Regions from separate parts of the Kocuria palustris genome, predicted to be linked through region 2. Evidence: riboswitches for the same ligand, from Rfam matches in the RefSeq annotation. Region 2 holds a riboswitch; each other region holds the start of a gene.
What was found. A riboswitch is a leader RNA that binds a small molecule or an ion and turns the genes downstream of it on or off. The one in region 2 is predicted to bind S-adenosylmethionine.

Region 1 (7,400 bases), 710 kb from region 2:
AGGCACCGCGCAGAGCCGCTGACACAACTCTCGGAACCTGAAATTTAAAATTCCGGACGCATGCTTCGGCCCTGCATCACTGCCATAGCAGGGAAGTCGTGGCGACACTCTTAAACTCTCAGAGGGGCGCGGTAAAATTTCGCGCATGCAGCCGATCGTCTTCCCCGATGTCCCGTTCGACCATGAGCTGGTCACAGACCTGATCCAGGTGGAGCGGGTCCGCGTGGACTTCCGCACGGAGCACTCCCTGGACCCGCTCACCCTGGAGCTTCGGGGGCTGTTCCAGCACCTGACCAGCATGATGTCCGCACGGATCGAGGGGAATCGGACCACCGTGGCCGAGGCGATCCAGGGCACCCGAACCGCTCGCGTCACTGGCCAGCGAGCAGACGACGCCATCCAGGAGATCCTCCAGCTCGAGGATGCAACGGATCACATCGACAAGCTGGCGCGCGAAGGTCGACTGCGTCTCAACCACCAGCTTGTTCGAGACCTCCATCATCTGGCAGTCGCAGATCTCCAGCGGGAGGGCGATCGGACGCCCGGCGCATACCGGAGGATCCCTGTCGCGATCTCAGGCGCTGAGCATCAGCCTCCCGGCCCGGAAGCCGTTCAAGCAGACATGGACCAGCTCCTGGACTTCGCGCAGTGCGAAGTGCCACCGCAGCAGCAACTCCTGCAGATCGCGCTGGTGCATCACAGGTTCGCCTGGATCCACCCCTTCAGCAATGGGAACGGGCGAGTCTCTCGTCTGCTCACCTACGCCATGCTGGTGAACCAGGGGTACACATCCTCCGCCAGTGCACGTCCCGTGAACCCCACCGCCGTCTTCGGAGCGGATCGGCAGTCGTACTACGAGCATCTCGCTCGCGCCGACAGCCTGGAGCCCGATGATCTCTTTGCCTGGTGCGCCTATGTCATCCACGGCCTGCGCGCTGATCTCAGCACCGTCGTCCAACTGGCCGACCTGGCATTCGTCGTGGACGGAATCATCGTGCCTGCGCTGAGAGCCGCGGTCTCCGCCGCGGTGATCACCTCAGAAGAGGCCGACATCATCGAATACGCCGCGCGCAGAGGGACCTGTCGCGCCGGCGACTTCTCGGAGGTGATCCCCGGAAGCTCTTCGACGCGCAGTCAGCGCCTGCGCAGACTCGTCAGCACCGGACACCTTCAGATCCTCTCGAATCCGCGGCGCTACGCCGTGGACCTGCGCCGGAGCCCGATCACGATCCACGTCGTACGCCGGCTGGACGAGCTCGGGATGCTCCCAGCGATCCTCCGCGATCATGACTGAGGCCCCTCCTTAGCGAAGGGCCCCTGATGGACATCCAGAAGATGCTCGCCAGGGGCCCTCTATCTGCCGGCCTGCTCAGCTCTGCGACAGATCCCGCGACGGGGTGTCCGCCGTGGACGGCCTGCCCACGTAGGCCCCGCGGTACTTGGCCGCCGGGTGGGTGTCGAGCACCTTGGTCTGCCCGGCGCCGTAGACGTTCTCGCGCAGGGTGGGCCCGTCGTAGTCCGTGCGGTAGCGGCCGCGCTTCTGCAGCTCCGGGACCACGTGCTCCACGAAGTCCTCGAACGAGCCCGGGGACACGTGGTAGGCCAGGTTGATCCCGTCCAGCCCGCCCTCGTCGATCCAGGTCTCGAGCTGATCGGCCACGGTCTGCGGCGAGCCCACGACCACATCGCCCATGCCGCCGATCGCGCAGTGGCGGGCGATCTCCTCGCGGGTCCACTGCTTGGCCCCGTCCTGCATGGTGAACGGAGTGAGGAAGGACTGGATGGCCTCGGTCTTGACGTAGTTCAGGACCTCGTCCTCCTGGAACTTGGACAGATCCAGCCCGGACCAGCCGCCGATGATGGCCTGCGAGGCCTCCAGGTTGGCATAGCTCTGGTACTCGCGGTACTTGGCCTGGGCCTTCTCGTCGGTCTCGTCGACCACGACGGAGAGCATCGCGTAGATCTTCACGTCGTTCCGATCGCGCCCCTCGGCCTCGACCTTGTCGCGGATCCGGTCGGTCATGTACCGGGTGAGGTCCGGGCGCAGGGCGCCGATGAACACGGCCTCTGCGTGCTTGCCGGCGAAGGCCTGACCGCGCGAGGACGCCCCGGCCTGGAAGATCAGCGGCGTGCGCTGCGGGCTGGGCTCGGTGAGCGCCGCACCCGGCACCGAGAAGTGCTTGCCCTGGTGCTGGATCGGGTGGACCTTGGCCGGATCGGCGTAGATCCCGCGCTCCACGTCCTTCACGACGGCGTCGTCCTCCCAGGAGCCCTCCCACAGCTTGTAGCAGACGTCGAGGAACTCCTCGGCGAGCTCGTAGCGCTCGTCGTGCTCGATCTGCGTGGGCAGACCCTGGTTCTCGGCGGCCGAGGGCAGGTAGGAGGTCACCACGTTGAAGCCCACGCGCCCGCGGGTCAGATGATCCAGCGTCGCGTACTTGCGGGCCAGCGTGTACGGCTGCTCGTAAGTGACCGCGCTGGTCACGCCGAAGCCGAGGTTCTGGGTCACCGCGGCCATGGCGGAGATCTGCATGAACGGATCGTTGACCGGGACCTGCGCGCCGTCGGCGATCGAGGGGGCGGCCGAGTTGCGGTAGATGTCGTAGATGCCAACCACATCGGCCAGGAACAGGGCGTCGAAGCGGCCCCGCTCGAGCACCTGGGCCAGGTGCGTCCAGTACTCGATCGTGTTGTACTCCGTGGCCCGCGAGCGCGGGTGGCGCCACAGCCCGAAGCTCTGGTGATCCACGCAGGTCATGTCGAAGGCGTTCAGGGAGATCCGCTTGGCCATAGAAGGCTGCTCCTGAGAAGTACAGACCCACGCCCCGTGCGCCGCTCATACCGCGGCCAACCTGCGGGTCCAGCGCGTGCGTGCGCCGTACTTGCCGCACGCGGTCTAGCGAGCGGCCCGATCCTCACCTGGGGCACCCCGCTACGGGAGAGGGTTGCCGTCCGGCCAGCCAGGGCTGTGGGCCGGAACTCTTGATCGTGTGAGCGTCATCACATGCACACCTGAGGCGACAGTGCGAAGCCCGTGCCGCGCGTTGCCCCGCTCGTCCTCCGATTTGCTGTCTCCCCGGACCAGGGCATTGAATGACCCCCGGTTCCCATCCGGAGCGGCCGAGAGACCTGGCTCGTCGACGCCGCAGCAACCAGTGCCGTCCATCCGCGGCACAAGGTGCTAATGCCAGGACCGATGGAGTGATGTGATGATCTCTGCACCCCCGTCCGCCCTGAGCACGGTCGATGCCGCCTCCCTGACCTTCGACCGGGTCGGCAAGTCCTTCCCGTCTTCCGGGGGCCGCCGGCGCGACGTCCTGGCCGATGTCAGCTTCGAGGTCCGCCCCGGGGAGATCGTCTCCGTGCTGGGCCCGTCGGGCTGCGGCAAGTCCACCCTGCTGCGCGCGGTGGCCGGTCTCGGCACCGCCACGGCCGGCCGGGTCCTGATCGACGACGCGCCCGTGCGCGGCCTGGACCCCCGCTGCGCGGTGGGCTTCCAGGAGCCGCGGCTGCTGCCGTGGCGCACCGTGGCCCGCAACGTGGCGCTCGGACTGCCGCGCGGCGTGCGCGGCCTCGAGGCCGAGCAGCGGGTGGCCCACCTGCTCGAGCTGGTCGGGCTGTCCAGGCATGCGGAGGATCGCCCGTCGGAGATCTCCGGAGGCATGGCGCAGCGGGCCTCGCTGGCTCGGGCGCTGGCGCGCAACCCGCAGGTGCTGCTGCTCGACGAGCCGTTCGGCGCGCTCGACGCACTGACGCGCCTGAAGATGCAGGACCTGCTGCTGGAGATCCACGCCGCCGATCCCACGACGGTCCTGCTGGTCACCCACGACGTCGAGGAGGCCCTGGTGCTCTCCGACCGCGTGGTCGTGCTCGGGACGCCGCCGGAGGGCGGGCCGGCGGGCATCCAGGAGATCCTCACGGTCGACTCGCCGCGCCCGCGCCATCGCGATGATCCCGAGCTGACGGGTGCCCGCAGGCACCTGCTCGGCCTGCTGGGCGTGGAGGCATGAGCGGGCTGACGCGTCGTCGCCTGCTGGGCCTGGCCGCCGTCGGGGCCGCCGCCGCGCCCCTGTCCGGGTGCGTCATGGAGGGCGAGGGCCCGGGCCGCGGCATGGCCGCCGGCTCGGACACCGAGATCTACCTGGACTACGCGACCTACAACCCGCTGTCGCTGATCATCCGCGAGAAGGGCTGGCTGGAGACCGTCGCCGCCGAGGGCGGCCAGGAGGTCCACTGGACGTTCTCGGCCGGGTCCAACAAGGCCAACGAGTTCCTGCGCGGCGGGGCGATCGACATCGGCTCGACCGCGGGCTCGGCCGCGCTGCTGGCGCGCACCAACCGCTCCCCCATCCGCGCGATCGACATCTGCTCCCAGCCGGAGTGGGCAGCACTCGTGCGCACCGCGGACTCGCCCCTGCGCTCGGTCGAGGATCTGCGCGGCAGGTCGGTGGCGGCCACCAAGGGCACGGATCCCTACTTCTTCCTGCTGCAGGCGCTATCAGCGGCGGATATGGGCTTCGACGAGACCACCGTGGTCAACCTCCAGCACGCCGACGGCCGCTCCGCCCTGACCAGCGGGCAGGTGGACGCCTGGTCCGGGCTCGACCCGATCATGGCCGGCGCCGAGCAGGACGGGGCGGTGCTGTTCCAGCGCGACCTGGCCTTCAACACCTATTGCTTCCTCAACGCCCGCGAGCTGTTCCTGGAGATCAACCCGCGCGGGGCCCAGATGGTCGTGGACGTCTACGCCCACGCCCGCGCCTGGGCGCTGGAGAACCCCCAGGAGGGCATCGCGATCCTGGCCGAGGCCTCCGAGATCGAGACGACGACGGCCGAGCGGGTCTGGGAGCGCACGCACCTTGACATCGACCCGGTCCCCGGCGACGACCAGCTCGAGGTCCTCGAGCGCATCGCCCCGATCCTCGTGGAGACCGGTGACGTCCCCGACCTGGAGACCGTCCAGAAGGCCATCGACACCATCCTCGACGCGCGGTTCGCGCAGGAGGCCAGCGCCCATCGCGCGGCCGAGATCATCGAAGGGCACAGCGCATGAGCGTCACGACCACCTCCGCACCAGCCTCCGAGGCTCCGGAGCCCGCGGGCTCCGACCGTCCCGGCTCCCAGCGTCCGGACTCGCAGCGCTCGGTCCGCACCCCCGCCCCGCGGGGCTCCATCCTGCGCAGCCCCTGGGCCCGGGTCGGCCTGGGCCTGCTGCTGCCGGTGGCACTGCTCGCGCTGTGGCAGCTGCTGTCCACGAACGGCACGTTCTCCCCGGTGCAGCTGCCGCGTCCCCTGGCGGTCCTGCAGGCCGGTGGCGAGCTGCTGGCCGACGGGGCGCTGTGGACCCACATCGGGATCTCGACCCAGCGCGTGGTCGTCGGATTCGTGATCGGCTCGCTGCTCGGGCTGGCCGTGGGCGCCCTGATCGGGCTCTCCCCCTGGGCCAGCGCCCTGGGCTCGCCGCTGATCGGGGCGCTGCGCGCTGTGCCGTCGCTGGCGTGGGTGCCGCTGCTGCTGCTGTGGATCGGGATCGGCGAGAACTCCAAGGTGACCCTGGTGGCCATCGGCGCGTTCTTCCCCGTGTTCACCACGGTCTCGGCCGCTCTGCGGGAGGTCGACCGCCATCTCGTGGAGGCCGCCCGATCCTTCGGCTTCTCCGGTCTGCGCCTGCTGCTGACCGTCCAGCTGCCGGCGGTCATGCCCTCTGTGATCTCCGGCCTGCGCCTGGCCCTGGCCCAGGCCTGGCTGTTCCTGGTGGCCGCCGAGCTGCTCGGCTCCTCGATGGGCCTGGGCTTCCTGCTCACCGACTCCCAGAACAACGGGCGCACCGACCGCCTGCTGCTGGCCATCGTCCTGCTGGCGATCCTGGGCAAGCTCACCGACGCCCTGCTCGGGCTGTTCGAGCGCTGGGTCCAGGCCCGCTGGGGCGCAGTGCGCCGGACCTGAGACCCTGGAAGCCGTCCTCGACCCGTTCCGAGAACCCGCCCGCAGCCGCGGGCACCCCGCAAGGAGCACCCGTATGAGCGCAACGCAGTCCTACTCCGATCCCCTGGCCCCCACGCCGAATCCCGCGCGGATCTCCGATGAGGCGCGCGTGGCCTTCTGGGCCGAGCAGGCCTCCCGCCTGGACTGGGCGCAGCCGTGGCACACGACGCACCGCTTCGACAAGCCGCAGCGGATCGGCACCGACGACGACGGCAGCCCCACCTACTCGGTACCCGAGATCGCCTGGTTCGAGGGCGGCAAGCTCAACGTCGCCGTCAACTGCGTGGACCGCCATGTGGAGGCCGGGCGCGGCTCGCACGTGGCCCTGCACTTCGAGGGCGAGCCCGGCGACCGCCAGACCTGGACCTACGCCGACCTGCAGAAGGCCGTGGCCCGGGCTGCGAACGCGCTGGAGTCGCTGGGCGTGGTCCAGGGCGACCGCGTGGTGATCTACCTGCCGGTGATCCCGGAGACCGTGATCATCACGCTGGCCTGCGCCCGGATCGGGGCGGTGCACTCACTGGTCTTCGGAGGCTTCTCCGCCGAGGCGCTGCGCTTCCGCGTCGAGGACACCGGCGCCAAGGTCCTGGTCACCACCGACGGGCAGAACCGCCGCGGCAAGGTGGTGCCGGTCAAGGCCCAGGCAGATGAAGCGTGTGCCGGCACCAACGCGATCGAGCACGTGCTCGTGGTGCGCCGGACCTCCCGGCCCGGCAACGCGAAGCTGCCGGCCGGCAAGCGCGGGGCGCGCTCCAAGGACCAGATGGAGCTGCCCTGGACCCAGGGCCGGGACCTGTGGTGGCACGAGCTGCTCGAGTCGGTCTCCGACGTCCACGAGGCGCAGGCCTTCGACGCCGAGACGCCGCTGTTCATCATCTACACCTCCGGGACCACCGGCAGGCCCAAGGGCCTGGTGCACACCATGAGCGGCTACCTGGTCCAGGCCGCCTACACGCACGCGCTGCTCTTCGACCTGCTGCCGGATGCCCCGGACGACCACGGCGTGCTGCGCCCGCAGGAGCTCTCCGCTGTCAACGACCCCGCCAAGGTGGATTCGGCGGTCCACTGGTGCACCGCCGATCTGGCCTGGGTCACCGCGCACACCTACGAGATCTACGGCCCGCTGGTCAACGGCGTCACCGAGGTCATCTACGAGGGCACTCCGAGCACCCCGGACTTCGGCCGGCACTTCGACATCATCGAGCGCTACGGCGTGACGACCTACTACACCGCCCCCACGCTGATCCGCTCGCTCATGGGCGCGTTCCCCAAGGGCCTGCCCAAGGTCTGGAACCTGTCCTCGATCCGCCTGCTGGGCTCGGTGGGCGAGTCCATCAATCCCGAGGCCTGGCGGTGGCTGCGCGAGCAGGTGGGCCGCGGCGAGGTCCCGTTCGTGGACACCTGGTGGCAGTCCG
Region 2 (7,400 bases):
GGAGCCCAGCTGCTCGTTCCAGCCTTCGGACATGATCTCCGAGTGGAGGCGGTCCCGCAGCTCCGTCCACCGTCGGATCTCCTCCGGGGTGGCAAGGATCACCGTCTCCGCCTCGGGCATCGCGTCCTCATGGCCCTCGGATGGCTGCTGGTCCGCGATGTCCGGCCAGCCGTCGACCTCGGCCACGCCGTCGCGGATCCGACCGTGCTCAGACACCGCCCGCAGCCCCTCGTTGAACGCCGCCCACATCATCACGCGCCCGTGGGTGAAGAACGCGGGCTCCCCGCGCATCTCCCACAGGCCGTGATCGGGCTCGTCGATGCGCTGCTCGCAGTAGCGCAGCAGGGTCTTCTGCAGGCCCCAGGACCAGAGGTCCTCCGGCTCGCCGGCGTCGCGCAGCGCGGCCAGGGCGAGCATGACCTCGCCCATCACGTCGGCCTGGTACTGATCTACCGCGCCGTTGCCGATGCGCACCGGCCGCGACCCCTCATAGCCCGAGAGATGCTCCAGCTCGTGCTCGGGCAGCCTGCGGCGTCCGTCGATCCCGTACATGATCTGGATCCGCTCCGGGTCGCCTGCGACCGCGCGCAGCAGCCAGTCCCGCCAGTGGCGGGCGCCCTCGGTGTGGCCGTGATCCACCACCGCCTCGATGGTCAGCGAGGCGTCGCGCAGCCACGTGTAGCGGTAGTCCCAGTTGCGCACCCCGCCGAAGTCCTCGGGCAGCCCAGCGGTGGGGGCGGCCACGATGCCGCCCGTCTCCCCGTGCGTGAGCGCGCGCAGCACGAGCAGCGACCGCTCCTGCCCCTCACTGACCGTCTGCTGGGAGCAGGTGGCGTCCCGCCAGTCCCGCCAGTAGCACTCGGTGCGCTCCAGCGCGACGGAAGCGTCCACGGCCTCCGGCAGAGGGCCCCAGGAGGAGCACCAGGTCAGGACCCACGCCTGGGTCTTCCCGGCCTGCAGCTCGAAGGAGCCGCCGAGCCAGCGCCCGATCTCGCCCTCGGCGCTGAGGTCGTGGCGGGAGTCGTCGTCCTCCTGCGCCGACAGCAGCGGGCCGCGCAGCACGAGCATGTCCGGCCCGGCGATGGCTACGATCCCGCTGCCGCCCTCGGGCAGCTCGCGCAGGTGCACCCAGGGGGAGCTGCGGTTGTAGTCGGGGCGGATGCGCAGATCGTGCTCGACCGTGACGACCCCTTCCGTGCAGGTCACCTCCCGCACCAGGTTCGCCCGGTCGTCGCCGGTGGGCAGGGCGTCCACGACGGTCGCGCACCCGCTCGGCGAGCGCCACTGCGTCTCCAGGACGAAGGTCCCCGGTCGATAGCGCCGCGAGACGACCTCTCCGTCGGCGATGCTCAGCTGCCAGCGGCCGTCGTCGGGCTCGCCGAGCAGAGCGGAGAACACCGCGGCGGAGTCCACCGACGGGAAGCACAGCCAGTCCACGCTGCCGTCGCGGGAGACCAGCGGCGCGGTGCGCAGATCCGAGAGCAGGGCGTAGTCCTCGAGGGGGACGGAGGCGGGGCGCGTGCTGTCGTGGCTCATGGCCCCATCACAGCAGAGGGGGCGGACGTCGCAGGCCCTGCCTACAGTGGGAGCCATGACCGACACGACCCCCACCACCCTGATCGTCCTGGGCGCCTCCGGCGACCTCACCTCCCGTCTGCTGCTGCCAGGGCTCGGCGAGGTCCTGGCCCTGCAGCCCGAGCGGCAGGTGAGGGTGATCGGCAGCGCGCGGACGGACAAGCAGGACTGGAGGGACACGGTCGCCCAGGCCTTCGGCGACTCCGCCGGTCCGGCCGTCGAGCGGACCCTCCAGACCACGGAATGGGTCACCGCCGATGCCTCCTCCCCGCAGGAGCTGGCCCAGCTGCTCGAGCACGCTGACGACGGCCGCGTGGTGCTCTACTTCGCCCTCGCCCCGGCCGTGACCGGCAAGGTGCTCGACGCGCTGAGCGAGATCGAGCTGCCCCAGGACCTCTGGCTGGCGCTCGAGAAGCCGATCGGCACGGACGAGGACTCCGCCCGCGAGCTCAACCGCCTGGCCGATCGCCTGGTCCCGGCCGACCGGATCCTGCGGATCGATCACTTCCTGGGCGAGCCCGCCGTGCTGGATCTGGTGGGCCTGCGCTTCGCGAACCGGATCATCGAGCCGCTGCTGCACCGCGATCTGGTCGAGTCCATCTCCATCACGTTCGACGAGACGCTCGGCCTCGAGGGCCGAGCCGGCTTCTACGACGCCACCGGCGCCATCCGCGACATGCACCAGTCCCACCTGCTGCAGGTCATGGGCGTGCTGATGATGGACCCGCCGTCGTCGATCGCCGATGGCGAGATCCCGGAGCTGATCTCCCAGGTCCTGGCCCGCACCAGCGTGATCGGCCCGATCGAGCAGAACATGGCCGCGGGTCGGTACACGGCCGGCAGCATCGATGGCCGCGAGCTGCCGTCGTACGTCGACGAGGAGGGCGTGGATCCCGCCAACGGCACCGAGACCTGGGCCCGGCTCACGGTCGAGGTCGACAGCTGGCGGTGGCAGGGCGTGCCCGTGCACCTGCGCTCCGGCAAGGCCATCGGCTCGCCGCATCAGGAGGTGCTGGTGCGCTTCCGCCCCGTTCCCGCCGGGGCCCGGGAGTTCGGCGACCCCGCCGGCGACATCCTGCGAGTGGACCTGGCCACCGGCGAGATCAGCCTCGAGCTCAGCGCGGGCGGCCCCTTCGACCCCCGCGGGACCTCGCGGGTGACCCTGTCCTCAGCCACCCCCGAGTCGCCCTTCTCCGCCTACGGCTCCGTGGTGCGCCGCATGCTCGACGGCGACCGCTCCTTCAGCGTCAGCGCCCAGGCCTCGCAGCACTGCTGGCGGATCGTGCAGCCGGCGATCGACGCCGTGGCGGACGGCCTGGTGCCGCTGCAGGACTATCAGGCGGGCTCGGAGGGCCCCGAGACGATCTGATGTCACACACCTGCGCGCAGCGGACGCCCCCGCCCGCTGCGCGCAGGCACGCCGGACGATCCCACCCGTGAGACGCGGATCACGGGGCGCATCGTCCGACGCTCGCGAAGGCTTCCGCCGAGGCCCGGAACTCGCCCTCGGGGTGGCCTAGTGTGTCGCCATCAGATCGTGACGTGCAGCACAGGCGCCCGAGGCCGATCCCCCGGCGCCCTCACCACCAGGAGGCCCCCATGGGTTCCGGATCCTCGCCCGCGACCAGTCGCGGACGCCATTCGCAGAGCACCACCGCTCCCGCAGCGCCCGGGGCAGACGGCCCCCAGGACTCGAACCTGAAGGCCCACATGAAGGGCCGCCACCTGGTCATGATGAGCCTCGGCTCGGCCATCGGCGCAGGCCTGTTCGTCGGCTCGGGGGCAGGCATCGCCGCCGCCGGGCCGTCGGTGCTCGTGTCCTACGTCGTCGCCGGGTTCCTGATCATCCTGATCATGCGCATGCTCGGCGAGATGGTCGCCGATCACCCCACCTCCGGCGCCTTCTCCGTCTACGCGGGCCGAGCCGTCAGCCCGGCCGCGGGCTTCGCCGTCGGCTGGCTGTGGTGGGTGCAGCTGATCATCGTGATCGCCGCCGAGGCCACCGCGGCCGCCCAGATCCTGGTCTCCGCCTGGCCCATCGCCCCGCAGTGGCTGCTCGCGCTGATCTTCATGATCATCTTCACCGCCATCAACCTCATCGGCGTGGGGCAGTTCGGCGAGTTCGAGTTCTGGTTCTCGCTGCTCAAGGTCGCCGCCGTCGTCGTCTTCCTGGTGATCGGCGGGCTGTTCGTGATCGGCCTGCTGCCCACGGCCGAGGCGCCCGGCCTGGCCAATCTCACCGCCCACGGCGGCTTCATGCCCAACGGCATCGGAGGCGTGGCCGCCGGCCTGCTGATCGTGGCCTTCGCCTTCGGCGGCATCGAGATCGTGGCCGTGGCGGCGGCCGAGACCGAGGACCCCGAGAAGAACGTGGGCCGGGCGATCCGCACCATCGTGTGGCGCATCCTGATCTTCTACATGGGCTCCGTGGCCATCATGGTCCTGGCCATGCCGTGGAACGACGAGAACCTGCTGGCCTCCCCGTTCGTGGCCGTACTCAACACCGCGGGGCTTCCGGCCGTCGCCTCCATCATGGCGGTCGTGGTGACCGTCGCGCTGCTGTCGTCGCTGAACGCCAACCTGTACGGCGCCTCGCGGATGATCTTCTCGCTGTCCCACCGCAGCCTGGCACCGGCCGCGCTGAGCAGGACCAACCCCCGCGGCGTGCCGGTGGCCGCGGTGCTGGCCTCGGTGGCCTTCGGCTTCGTGACGGTCGGGCTGAACTACCTGTGGGCCGAGGAGATCCTGGGCATCCTGCTCAACATCGTGGGCTCCACCCTGATCGTCATCTGGACCATGACGATCGTCTCCCACCTGGTGCTGCGCCGCCGCGCCGAGCGCGAGGGCCGCGAGCTCGTGCTCAGGGCCTGGGGCTACCCGGTGCTGTCCTACGTGGCGCTGGCGGGCATGGTGGCCGTCGTGATCCTGGGCATGACGGTGCCCGGCGTGCGTCAGCAGATCCTGCTCACGGCGGGCCTGTTCGCTCTCCTGTGGATCATCGGCGCTGTGCTGGCCAAGCGGCGCGGCGTGACCCGCTTCCGCGCCCCGGAGGAGTTCGACGACCCGGCAGCGATGCCCCGCTGACCCTCCGTTCCCCCACCCCCCCCACCCCGCCGAGTGGATCCCCCGTTGCGCTGTTCGGGCGAACAGCGCAACGGGGGATCCACTCGGCGGCTTTCGTGGGTTGGGTGCGACGCCCGCGGCATGGCAGGATGATCGGCGTCACCATCACGAGCGACCGAGAGACCTTGGCTCGAAGACGTCGCAGCAACCATGCGGGGATCCGTCCCCAGCGCAGAGGTGCTCCCGCCAGGACCGATGGAAAGGACGTGCCTTCGCGCATGCTGAACACCGACCGCATCCAGACCACCCACGTGGGCTCCCTGCCCCGCACCCCCGAGCTGCTGGCCGCGAACGATGCCTACCAGGCCGGCACGATCTCGTGGGAGGAGCTCGTGGCCACCATGCAGCAGGGCGTACGCGACATCGTCGCCCGGCAGTCCGAGATCGGCATCGACATCGTCAACGACGGCGAGTACGGCCACACCATGTCCAGCTCCGTGGACTACGGCGCCTGGTGGAACTACTCCTTCTCCCGCCTGGGCGGGCTGAGCCCCTCCGACGAGGACCGCTGGGACCCGAACGCCGGCGCCAGGCGCTCCTCGCCCGGCAATACCGTGCTGACGTCGTTCGCCGATCGCCGCGACCGCCAGCGCTTCGCCGAGGCCTACGCCGATCAGTCCTCCGGTATCCTCACCGCCCGCAAGCGGGTGGCCCAGCCCAAGATCACCGGGCCGCTGACCTACACCGGCCACGACGCCGTGCAGGCGGACATCGCGAACCTCAAGTCCGCGCTCGAGGGCTCCGGCGCCGAGCAGGGCTTCATCGCCGCGCTGTCCCCCGGCTCCTGCGCCCGAGTGAGCAACGAGTACTACGCCACCGATGAGGAGCTCGTCTACGCCTGCGCCGATGCCATGCGCGAGGAGTACCAGGCGATCGTCGACGCCGGGCTGATCGTGCAGATCGACGACCCCTCGATCGCCGAGTCGTGGGACCAGATCAACCCGGAGCCCTCGCTCGAGGACTACCGCTCCTTCATCCAGCTGCGGATCGAGGCGCTGAACCACGCGCTGCGCGGGCTGCCGCAGGAGCAGATCCGATTCCACCTGTGCTGGGGCTCCTGGCACGGCCCGCACACGACCGACCTGGAGCTCAAGCACCTGATCGAGCCCCTGCTGCAGATCGACGCCGGCGGCTACTCCTTCGAGGCGGCCTCCGCCCGTCACGGCCATGAGTGGCGCGAGTGGGCGGATGCCGGGCTGCCCGAGGACAAGGTCATCATCCCGGGCGTCGTCTCGCACTCCACCAACGTGGTCGAGCACCCGGAGCTGGTGGCCGAGCGCATCGAGCGCTTCGCCTCCGTCGTGGGCCGCGAGCGCGTCATCGCCTCGACCGACTGCGGGCTGGGCGGCCGTCTGCACCCGCAGATCGCCATGGCCAAGCTCGAGTCGCTGGCCGAGGGCGCGCAGATCGCCTCGAGCCGCCTCTTCTGACCCCTCTCCCCACCTCCGAGTGGATACCCCTCTCACACAGAACGGAACCTCTTCATGCACCGCTCCGAGAACCGCATCCTCACCACCCACGCCGGCTCCCTGCCGCGCACCGATCAGCTGATCGAGGCCAACCGCGCCCGCACCGGCGGACAGGACTACGACCAGCTGCTCACCGAGTCCGTCGTCGACGTCGTCCAGCGCCAGAAGAACCTGGGGATCGACGTCGTCAACGACGGCGAGTACGGCCACGCCATGTCCGAGGACACCGACTACGGCGCCTGGTGGCACTACATCTTCGACCGCCTCGACGGGCTGGGCCCCGGCTCGGTCGATCTCTGGAGCCAGACGGCGGTGCGCTCCGAGCCGGGTCAGGTGCGGCTCACGAGCTTCGGCGACCGTCGTGACCGACAGCGCTTCCAGGACGCCTACACCGACCCCTCCAGCGGGATCTCGACCGGCAATATGCCGCCGTTCCCCGAGTTCGTGGGCCCGATCCGCTATGTCGGCCAGGAGGCCGTCGCCCGGGACATCGCCAACCTCAAGCGCGCGCTGGAGATCACGGGCGCGTCCGAGGGCTACCTGGCTTCACTCTCGCCGGGGTCGTGCGCGCGCCTGGAGGACAAGCACTACGGCGACGAGGACGAGGTCCTGCAGGCATGCGCCGAGGCCATGCGCGAGGAGTACCGGGCGATCACCGACGCCGGGCTGATCGTGCAGATCGACGACCCCTCGATCGCGGAGAACTGGGATCAGATCAACCCCGAGCCGTCGGTCGAGGACTACCTGGCGTTCACGGCCAAGCGCGTGGAGGCGATCAACTACGCGCTCGAGGGCATCCCCGCCGAGCAGGTCCGGTTCCACCTGTGCTGGGGCTCCTGGCACGGCCCGCACACCACGGATCTGGAGTTCAAGCACCTGGTGCGCACCATGCTGCAGATCAACGCCGGCGCGTTCTCCTTCGAGGCCGCCAACGCCCGCCACGAGCACGAGTGGCGCGTGTGGGAGGACGTCTCCCTGCCCGAGGACAAGCTGATCATCCCGGGCATCGTCTCGCATGCGACCAACGTGGTCGAGCACCCGGAGCTGGTGGCCGAGCGCATCGAGCGCTTCGCCTCGGTCGTGGGTCGCGAGCGCGTGATCGCCTCGACCGACTGCGGTCTGGGCGGGCGCATCCACCCGCAGATCGCCGCCGCCAAGCTGGAGGCACTGGCCCAGGGCGCCGAGATCGCCTCGTCCCGCCTCTTCTGAGCCTCCCCGCACACGCCGAGTGGG
Region 3 (7,400 bases), 460 kb from region 2:
GGCTGCCCGCCCTGCTGGAAGGTGGCCTGCCCGTAGTTGCCCTGGGCCGTGTACTGCTGTCCGCCGCCCTGCGGCTGGTCGTAGGCGCCCTGGCCTCCGTAGTCCGGATGCTGGCGCTGCTGCCCGGCTCCGGGGTAGCTGTAGCCCGGCTGCCCGTAGCCCTGCTGCGCGCCGGGGTCCCCGGAGGGCTGGCTGCCCGGCTGGCTCTGGTTCGGGCCCCACGACGGCTGCCCGGACTGCTGGCGGTCGCCGCCCTGCCCGAACGAGGGGGCCTCGTGCTGCTGTCCGCCCGGGGCGTTGCGGCCGTCCGATCCGGAGGCCGGGTTCTGGGGATCCTGCGAGCTCATGAAGGCTCCTTCATATGGCGCTTGCATGGGGACCCGCGCGACGGCCGAGCCGAACGCGACGAGGCTGCTGCCCCCAGTGTAGGCAGAGCCGGGGAGGCCGCCGCGTCAGCCGCAGTGCCTGATGAGCGCGCCGCCTGTCAGTCGCCGAGCCGGGCGAGCGCAGCGCCCGTCAGGCACCGAAGGCACGCTCCAGGTCCTCGAGGTGGTCGTCGAGGTCCTCGATCCCGACGGAGAGCCGGACCAGATCCACCGGCACCGCCAGCGGCGTGCCGGCCACGGATCCGTGCGTCATCTCGGAGGGCCAGCAGATCAGCGATTCGACCCCGCCGAGGGAGACCGAGAGCTTGTACATCTTCGTGGACTCCGCGAAGCGCCGGGCCGCAGCCTCTCCGCCGTGCACGCGGAAGGAGACCATGCCACCGAAGCCGTCCATCTGCCGTGCGGCCAGCTCGTGACCGGGGTGCTCGGGCAGTCCGGGGTAGAGCACCTGCGCCACCTCTGGGCGCCCGATGAGCCACTCGGCGATCCGGCCTGCGGTCTCCTGATGGCGCTGCATGCGCAGCGACAGGGTCTTCAGCCCGCGCGCGGCCAGGAAGCAGTCCTGGGGCCCGGCGACCGCCCCGCCGGCGAACTGCTGGAAGCCCACGAGCTCGGCCAGCGTTCCTCCGGGCGAGAAGCCGCCCACGGCCTCGACCTCCCAGGCCCGGTCCGAGACGACGACCGCCCCGCCCAGCACGTCCGAGTGCCCGCCGATGTACTTGGTGGTGGAGTGCACGACGACGTCGGCGCCGAACTCCAGCGGACGCTGAAGGTACGGCGAGGCGAAGGTGCTGTCCACGATCAGCAGCGCCCCGGCATCCTGGGCGATCTGGGCGATGCCCGTCAGATCGGCGATGCCCAGCAGCGGATTCGTGGGGGTCTCGACCCAGATCACCCGCGTGCCCGCCTCCACAGCCCCGCGGACCGCATCGAGCGAGGTGACGTCCACCGGCGTGTGCCGGATCTGCCAGGGAGCCAGGACCCTGGTGATGAGCCGGTTGGTGCCCCCGTAGCCGTCGGCGCCCAGGACCACATGGTCTCCGGGGCGCAGCACCGAGCGCAGCAGCGCATCCTCCGCCGCGATCCCGGAGGCGAACGCGAAGGCCCGCTGCCCGCCCTCGAGCGCGCTCAGCTGCTCCTCGAAGGCATTGCGGGTGGGATTGGAGCCGCGGGAGTACTCGTGGCCGTCGCGCAGGACGTTGATGCCGTCCTGGACGAAGGTGGAGGTCTGGTAGACCGGCGGGATGACCGCACCGGTCAGCCGGTCCGGCTCCTGGCCGGCGTGGACGGCGCGCGTGGTGAACCCGCTCATGCCTGCACCTCCTGGCGCTGGTCGCGGCGCGCGCCGCTCGGCTCGTCCTCGGAGCGCACCGGGGCGCCGTCCGTCGACGATCCCGGGGCACCTTCTGCGGCCGGGATCTCAGCGCCGCGCGCGGCCTCGACGCGCAGCAGCTCATCGAGCGAGGACTGCAGATCGGCGATCAGGTCGTCGACCGCCTCCAGCCCGATCGACAGCCGCAGGGTCTGCCAGCTGATCCCGCCGGCCAGTCGCTGCTCCTCCGAGAGACGGCAGTGGGTCATGGCCGCGGGATGGTTGATCAGCGAGCGGACGTCGCCGATGTTGGCCACCAGCTTGAAAAGCCGCAGGGAGTCGACGAATCCGGCCACTGCGGCATCCGAGCACTCCAGCTCGAAGCCGAAGACCGACCCGACGCCCTGGGGGAAGTCGCGCTCGGCGATCTCCCGATCGGCGGAGCCCTCGATCAGGGGGTGGTGCACGCAGCGCACCGCCGGATGCGTGCTCAGGAACTCGGCGATGCGAGCGGCGCTGTCCGAGTGGCGGCGCATGCGCAGGTCCAGCGTCTCGAGGCCCTGGATGATCTGGGAGGCGTTGAACGGCGAGAGCGTCAGACCCAGGTCGTGCACGAACTTGGCCCGGCACAGATGCAGGAACGGCGAGCCGCCGCGCAGCTTCTCGCACAGGCTGATCCCGCCCCAGCGCGCTCGCGGCTCGGTGAACTGCGGCCAGCGAGCGGCCTCGGCCTCCCAGTCGAATCGACCGGAGTCGATCACGACGCCGGCCAGCGACGTCCCGTGCCCGCCGAAGAACTTGGTGGCCGAATGCACCACGATGTCCGCCCCGTGCTCGAAGGGTCGGTACAGGATCGGCGTGGCCAGGGTCGAGTCGACGATCACCGGGATCCCCCGCTCATGGGCGATGCGGGAGATCGCGTCCAGATCCGCCAGCGTGGCCAGCGGGTTGCCGATGGACTCGAGGAAGAAGCCCCGAGTGTCCTCCGTGATCGCCTCCGACCAGGCCGAGGGGTCAGCGGGATCGACGTAGGTGACGGTCGCGCCGAAATCGGCCAGCGTGTCACCGAGCAGGTCGACGGTGCCGCCGTAGATCTTCTCCGAGACCACCAGGTGCTTGCCGGGGCCCGTGCTGATCAGCGCGAGCAGGGCCGCGGCGACGGCGGACTGCCCCGAGCCCATGGCCACGGCCCCCACTCCGCCCTCAAGATCGGCGACCTTCTGCTCCAGGACGGCGACCGTGGGGTTGCCCGTGCGGGAGTAGGTGAAGCCCGGGGTGGTCTGGGCGAACATGGCGGCGGCAGCCGCGTGGTCCGGGAACTCGAAGGCCGAGGACTGGTAGATCGGCACCGGCAGCGTGGCCTGGACGGGGGCGGCAGGGGCGCCCGGATCGGATCCTGTCCGGCCGGCGTGGATCTGGCGTGTGGCCAGCGAGGTCGAGCTCTTGAGCTCGTCGCAGGGCGAGGACGTCATGAGAGGTGTCTTCCGTGACGGGGTGCTCTTGACCTGCACGTCCCGCCGGAGCTTGTTCGTGCGCTGCGTCAGGTGCAGGCCGCTTCGTCATCCGAACCACCCTTGAACATGGGGTTGGTGCACAGCCAAGTCGGAGCTTGGCAGCTGTGTCTCGTGAAGCCGGTCCAATACTAGCACCACACCGATCGAGCCGTCAGGACCTCCGTGCGGGCGGGACCAGCAGCAGGACCGCCGCGACCATGGCCGCCGCGCCGCCGAGGGCCAGCGGGATGCCGAGCAGGAAGCGGACCTCCAGCACGGCTGCGGAGAAGACGAGGACGGCCGCGGCGAGGATGCGGACCCACGCCCGTCCGTCCGGCGATGAGGAGCGATCGGGACTCGAAGCTCGCAGCGGCGCGGATCCGTCGGCTCGGGGCGCGCTCGAGGGCCGCTCACCCGAGGGCGATCCTCCGGCTGCGGGCCCCTCCGGTTCGGGCTCGCGGGCGACGATCCGCCCCGCCACGGCCTCCAGGACGCCCAGCGGACGCACGACCAGCAGGACCATCGCCCAGCACAGCAGCCCGATCGGCAGGCGCCACAGCCACCACTGCGCCGAGCCGGGCACCGGATCCGGGCCGCCGAGCAGCCACCACACCGCCATCACGGCCACGATCACCGGCAGGTGCCACAGGTACAGGGTCGTGGCCCGCGCGCCGACGACCCAGGCGACGGCCTGCGCGGGACGCCATCGCATGAGCCGCTCGAGAGCCGGCGAGCACAGCTGCAGGACGCAGGCCTGAGCCGCGCCGAGGGCGATCATGCACAGCGTGGGCGGGTTCAGGGCCGACAGCCCGTCCGCACCCCACCAGGGCAGGCTCGTCAGGCAGAGCATCATCAGGACCGACAGGGCCGTGATCCCGAGCAGTCTTCCTGCCGAGGCACGAGCGAAGGATCCGTCGTGGCGGAAGAAGCCGATCTGATGGATCGCCAGCCAGACCGGGGCGAAGCCGAGCAGGCCCCACCACGGCCGCTCCGCGGCGATGCGCAGCACCTCGATCGCAGCGCTGAGCCCCACCAGCGCAGCCAGGGTGAGAACGGGCCGGCGATCGTGCAGCCCGTGCAGCAGCGGCACACCGACCAGGCACGCGGTGTAGGCGCCCACGAACCACAGGTGCATCCCGAGCCCCTGCAGCGCCATCGAGGCCCAGTCGGCGGGCATCCCCACGAGCGCCGCGAGGGCGCCGGCCAGCGCCAGGGCGACCCACACAGCGCTCGCCGGCACGACCAGGCGCAGCAGCCGGGCGCGCACCCAGGCCGGCCCGCGGACGCCCTCCGCCGACTGGCGCGACCACGAGATCGCCGAGGCGCACCCTCCCACCACGAAGAACAGCGGCATGACCTGCACGAGCCATGACACCGGGGCGTACCAAGAGGCCTCCGTGGGGGCCATGACGCTGCGCAGCGCGCCCGTGCTCGGATCCGTCGTGAGCGTGACCAGCAGGATGTGGAGCACGACCACGGCGATCAGGCAAGCGACCCGAGCAGCATCCAGCGCGAGATCGCGCTGCGCAGGGATGGTCTGCGCAGCGCGCCGGCCGCGGGAGGTGCTCAGCTTCGTCACGTCTCCGATCGTCACACGGCGGCGGCATCGCAGGGGGCGCGGCGGGTGCCCGGGAGCGCAGCAGCGCGATTGTGACGTCAGAGCGTCATCTTCCGCAGGTCAGGGGCATCGGATCGCCCCGAGGCCTTCTGCCGGAAGGCCTCCGCTGTTACGGTTACCCAAGAGTCATTTAGATATGGCGGATCGGGCATGAATCCGCCTGGATCCGCGCTGTGCCAGGGCTGAGAGACAGCTCCGCTTCCCCCGGTGGGTCTGTACGCGGCACAGCGGATCGCCTAATCTGGACTCGGGTCGCACCACGATGACGTCGGAGACCTTTCCCCGCAATTCCGACGATCAGCGCAGGAGCAGCAGTGACTGTCACGAGCACCAGACTGGGCCGGCTGGGATCTCCCCAATACCACAAGACGCCCCGCTCCCCCATGTGCCATGAGTGCACCACCGATCTCTACCTCAAGTTCCGGGTCTTCCTGCCCTCCACCCGCAAGCGCAGCCGCGTCCCGGGGCTGCGACGGATCATGGGCCGCGTGCTGCGCTGCGCGGTCCGCTCCGGCGGACGCGTCGAGTACTTCTGCCAGAAGTGCGGCACGCAGCAGCGCCACCTCATCCCGGAGGGCTGGGAGCCCACCTCCAAGGGCCTGACCCCGTGCGACGTCCAGGACCTGGCCTCGGTGTTCATCGCCCCAGGCGAGTCCCTGCCCACGGAAGAGGTCCGCCAGCAGCTCCTGGGCCCGGAGCCCGCACCGGCCGCCCGAGCGGAGAAGACCCTGAGCCTCCGAGAGAGCCGGCTCCCGGCCTGATCCGGCCCGCGCCGGAGCCGTCGCTCTGCGCACCCGTCGGAGGCAGATGACACAATCAGGAGGTCCCCCCTCCCGCGGGCGGCTCGAGCGCACCAGCCCTCGCATGCCGCTCGTTCACCGTCGGTTCATTCCGGGGTTGCAGGGTGGACGACGACCTTCTACAGCACCAGCCCGCTCGGCTCGGCGTCGTGATCCTTCCGATCCCCGCGCCGAGAGGCGCACGGAAACGGAGATGACGTGAAGATTGCGATCCTCGGCGGCGACGGATTCTGCGGCTGGCCTGCCGCCCTGCACCTCTCGGAGCGAGGTCACGACGTCATCACCGTGGACAACATGTCCCGCCGTCGGATCGACGACGAGCTCGGCGCGCAGTCGCTGACCCCGATCCGCCCGCTCGTCGAGCGCCTGCGCGCCTGGACCGAGGTCTCCGGCAAGGTCATCGAGCACCACCACCTCGATGTCGCCGAGGACTACGAGGGCCTGCTGCAGCTGATCAGCGAGGACCAGCCGGACGCCGTCGTGCACTTCGCCGAGCAGCGTGCGGCGCCGTACTCCATGAAGAGCTCGCGCACCAAGCGCTACACCGTGGACAACAACGTGTCGGCCACGCACAACCTGCTCGCGGCGATCGTCGAGTCCGAGCGCGACGTCCACGTGGTCCACCTGGGCACCATGGGCGTCTACGGCTACGGCACCGCCGGGATGAAGATCCCCGAGGGCTACCTGGATGTAGAGATCCCGCACGAGGAGCAGGAGCCGATCCAGCAGCAGATCCTGTACCCGACCAACCCGGGCTCGATCTACCACATGACCAAGTCGCTGGACCAGCTGCTCTTCGCGTTCTACGCCAAGAACGACCAGCTGCGGATCACCGACCTACACCAGGGCATTATCTGGGGCACCACGACCGCCGAGACCCAGCGCGACGAGCGGCTGATCAACCGCTTCGACTACGACGGCGACTACGGCACGGTGCTCAACCGCTTCCTCATGCAGGCGGCGGTGGGCTACCCGCTGACGGTCCACGGCACCGGCGGGCAGACCCGCGCGTTCATCCACGTCCAGGACATGGTGCGCTGCGTCGAGCTGGCCCTCGAGAACTCCCCGGCCCCCGGCGAGCGCGTCAAGATCCTCAACCAGATGACCGAGACGCACCGCGTCCGCGACCTGGCCGAGCTGATCGCCCGCATCTCCGGGGCCGCCGTGGAGATGGTGCCCAACCCGCGCCAGGAGTCGGCGGAGAACGAGCTGCACGTCACCAACGACACCTTCCTGGAACTCGGCCTGCAGCCGACCACCCTGTCCGAGGGCCTGCTGCACGAGGTCGAGGAGACCGCCAAACGCTACGCCCACCGCGCGGACCTCTCCAAGATCCCCGCGCGCTCGCTGTGGAACCGGCGCACCCGGGCCGGTGTCCCGGCCTCCGTGGCCCACGAGTCGCAGGGCAGCTGAGCAGCTTGCGCATCGCGCTGTTCACCGAGGTCTTCCTGCCGAAGATCGACGGCGTCGTCACCCGCATCATGCGGACCATGGAGCAGCTGGAGCAGCTCGGCCACGAGGTCGAGGTCTTCGCTCCGGGGCACCCGCCGACGCAGTACGCCGGGCACCGCGTGCACAGCGTCCGCTCGCTGTCGTTCAAGCCCTGGTACCCCGAGATCAGGGTGGGCCTGCCCACCGGGCGCATCGCGACCCGGATGGCCGAGTTCGAACCGGACATCGTCCACGCCGTGAACCCGGTGTGGCTCTCGGCCTACGGCGTGCTCTCGGCTCGCCGGCGCAACCTGCCGCTGCTGGCCTCGTTCCACACGGACGTCCCGCACTACACGGAGG

Region 1: it holds a riboswitch for S-adenosylmethionine, as region 2 does, so the genes downstream of both, JOE55_RS09340 (LLM class flavin-dependent oxidoreductase) here and JOE55_RS06105 (cobalamin-independent methionine synthase II family protein) in region 2, are expected to answer to the same signal.
Region 3: it holds a riboswitch for S-adenosylmethionine, as region 2 does, so the genes downstream of both, JOE55_RS08240 (O-acetylhomoserine aminocarboxypropyltransferase/cysteine synthase family protein) here and JOE55_RS06105 (cobalamin-independent methionine synthase II family protein) in region 2, are expected to answer to the same signal.

What each region holds. Positions count from the first base shown of each region.
Region 1 is NZ_JAFBCR010000001.1:2,092,504-2,099,903, reverse strand. It holds gene JOE55_RS09350 (APC family permease) at 1-1, shown strand, start outside; gene JOE55_RS09345 (Fic family protein) at 335-1,294, shown strand; gene JOE55_RS09340 (LLM class flavin-dependent oxidoreductase) at 1,370-2,791, opposite strand; SAM riboswitch class IV at 2,874-2,988, opposite strand; SAM riboswitch class I at 3,105-3,211, shown strand; gene JOE55_RS09335 (ABC transporter ATP-binding protein) at 3,210-4,010, shown strand; gene JOE55_RS09330 (aliphatic sulfonate ABC transporter substrate-binding protein) at 4,007-5,053, shown strand; gene JOE55_RS09325 (ABC transporter permease) at 5,050-5,946, shown strand; gene JOE55_RS09320 (AMP-binding protein) at 6,020-7,400, shown strand, end outside.
Region 2 is NZ_JAFBCR010000001.1:1,385,842-1,393,241, forward strand. It holds gene JOE55_RS06090 (glycoside hydrolase family 15 protein) at 1-1,536, opposite strand, end outside; gene JOE55_RS06095 (glucose-6-phosphate dehydrogenase) at 1,592-2,944, shown strand; gene JOE55_RS06100 (amino acid permease) at 3,175-4,659, shown strand; SAM riboswitch class I at 4,798-4,900, shown strand; gene JOE55_RS06105 (cobalamin-independent methionine synthase II family protein) at 4,917-6,128, shown strand; gene JOE55_RS06110 (cobalamin-independent methionine synthase II family protein) at 6,183-7,376, shown strand.
Region 3 is NZ_JAFBCR010000001.1:1,841,672-1,849,071, reverse strand. It holds gene JOE55_RS08250 (DUF4870 domain-containing protein) at 1-347, opposite strand, end outside; gene JOE55_RS08245 (cystathionine gamma-synthase) at 517-1,698, opposite strand; gene JOE55_RS08240 (O-acetylhomoserine aminocarboxypropyltransferase/cysteine synthase family protein) at 1,695-3,170, opposite strand; SAM riboswitch class IV at 3,220-3,329, opposite strand; gene JOE55_RS08235 (acyltransferase family protein) at 3,364-4,770, opposite strand; gene JOE55_RS08230 (hypothetical protein) at 5,124-5,570, shown strand; gene JOE55_RS08225 (NAD-dependent epimerase/dehydratase family protein) at 5,808-7,022, shown strand; gene JOE55_RS08220 (glycosyltransferase family 4 protein) at 7,028-7,400, shown strand, end outside.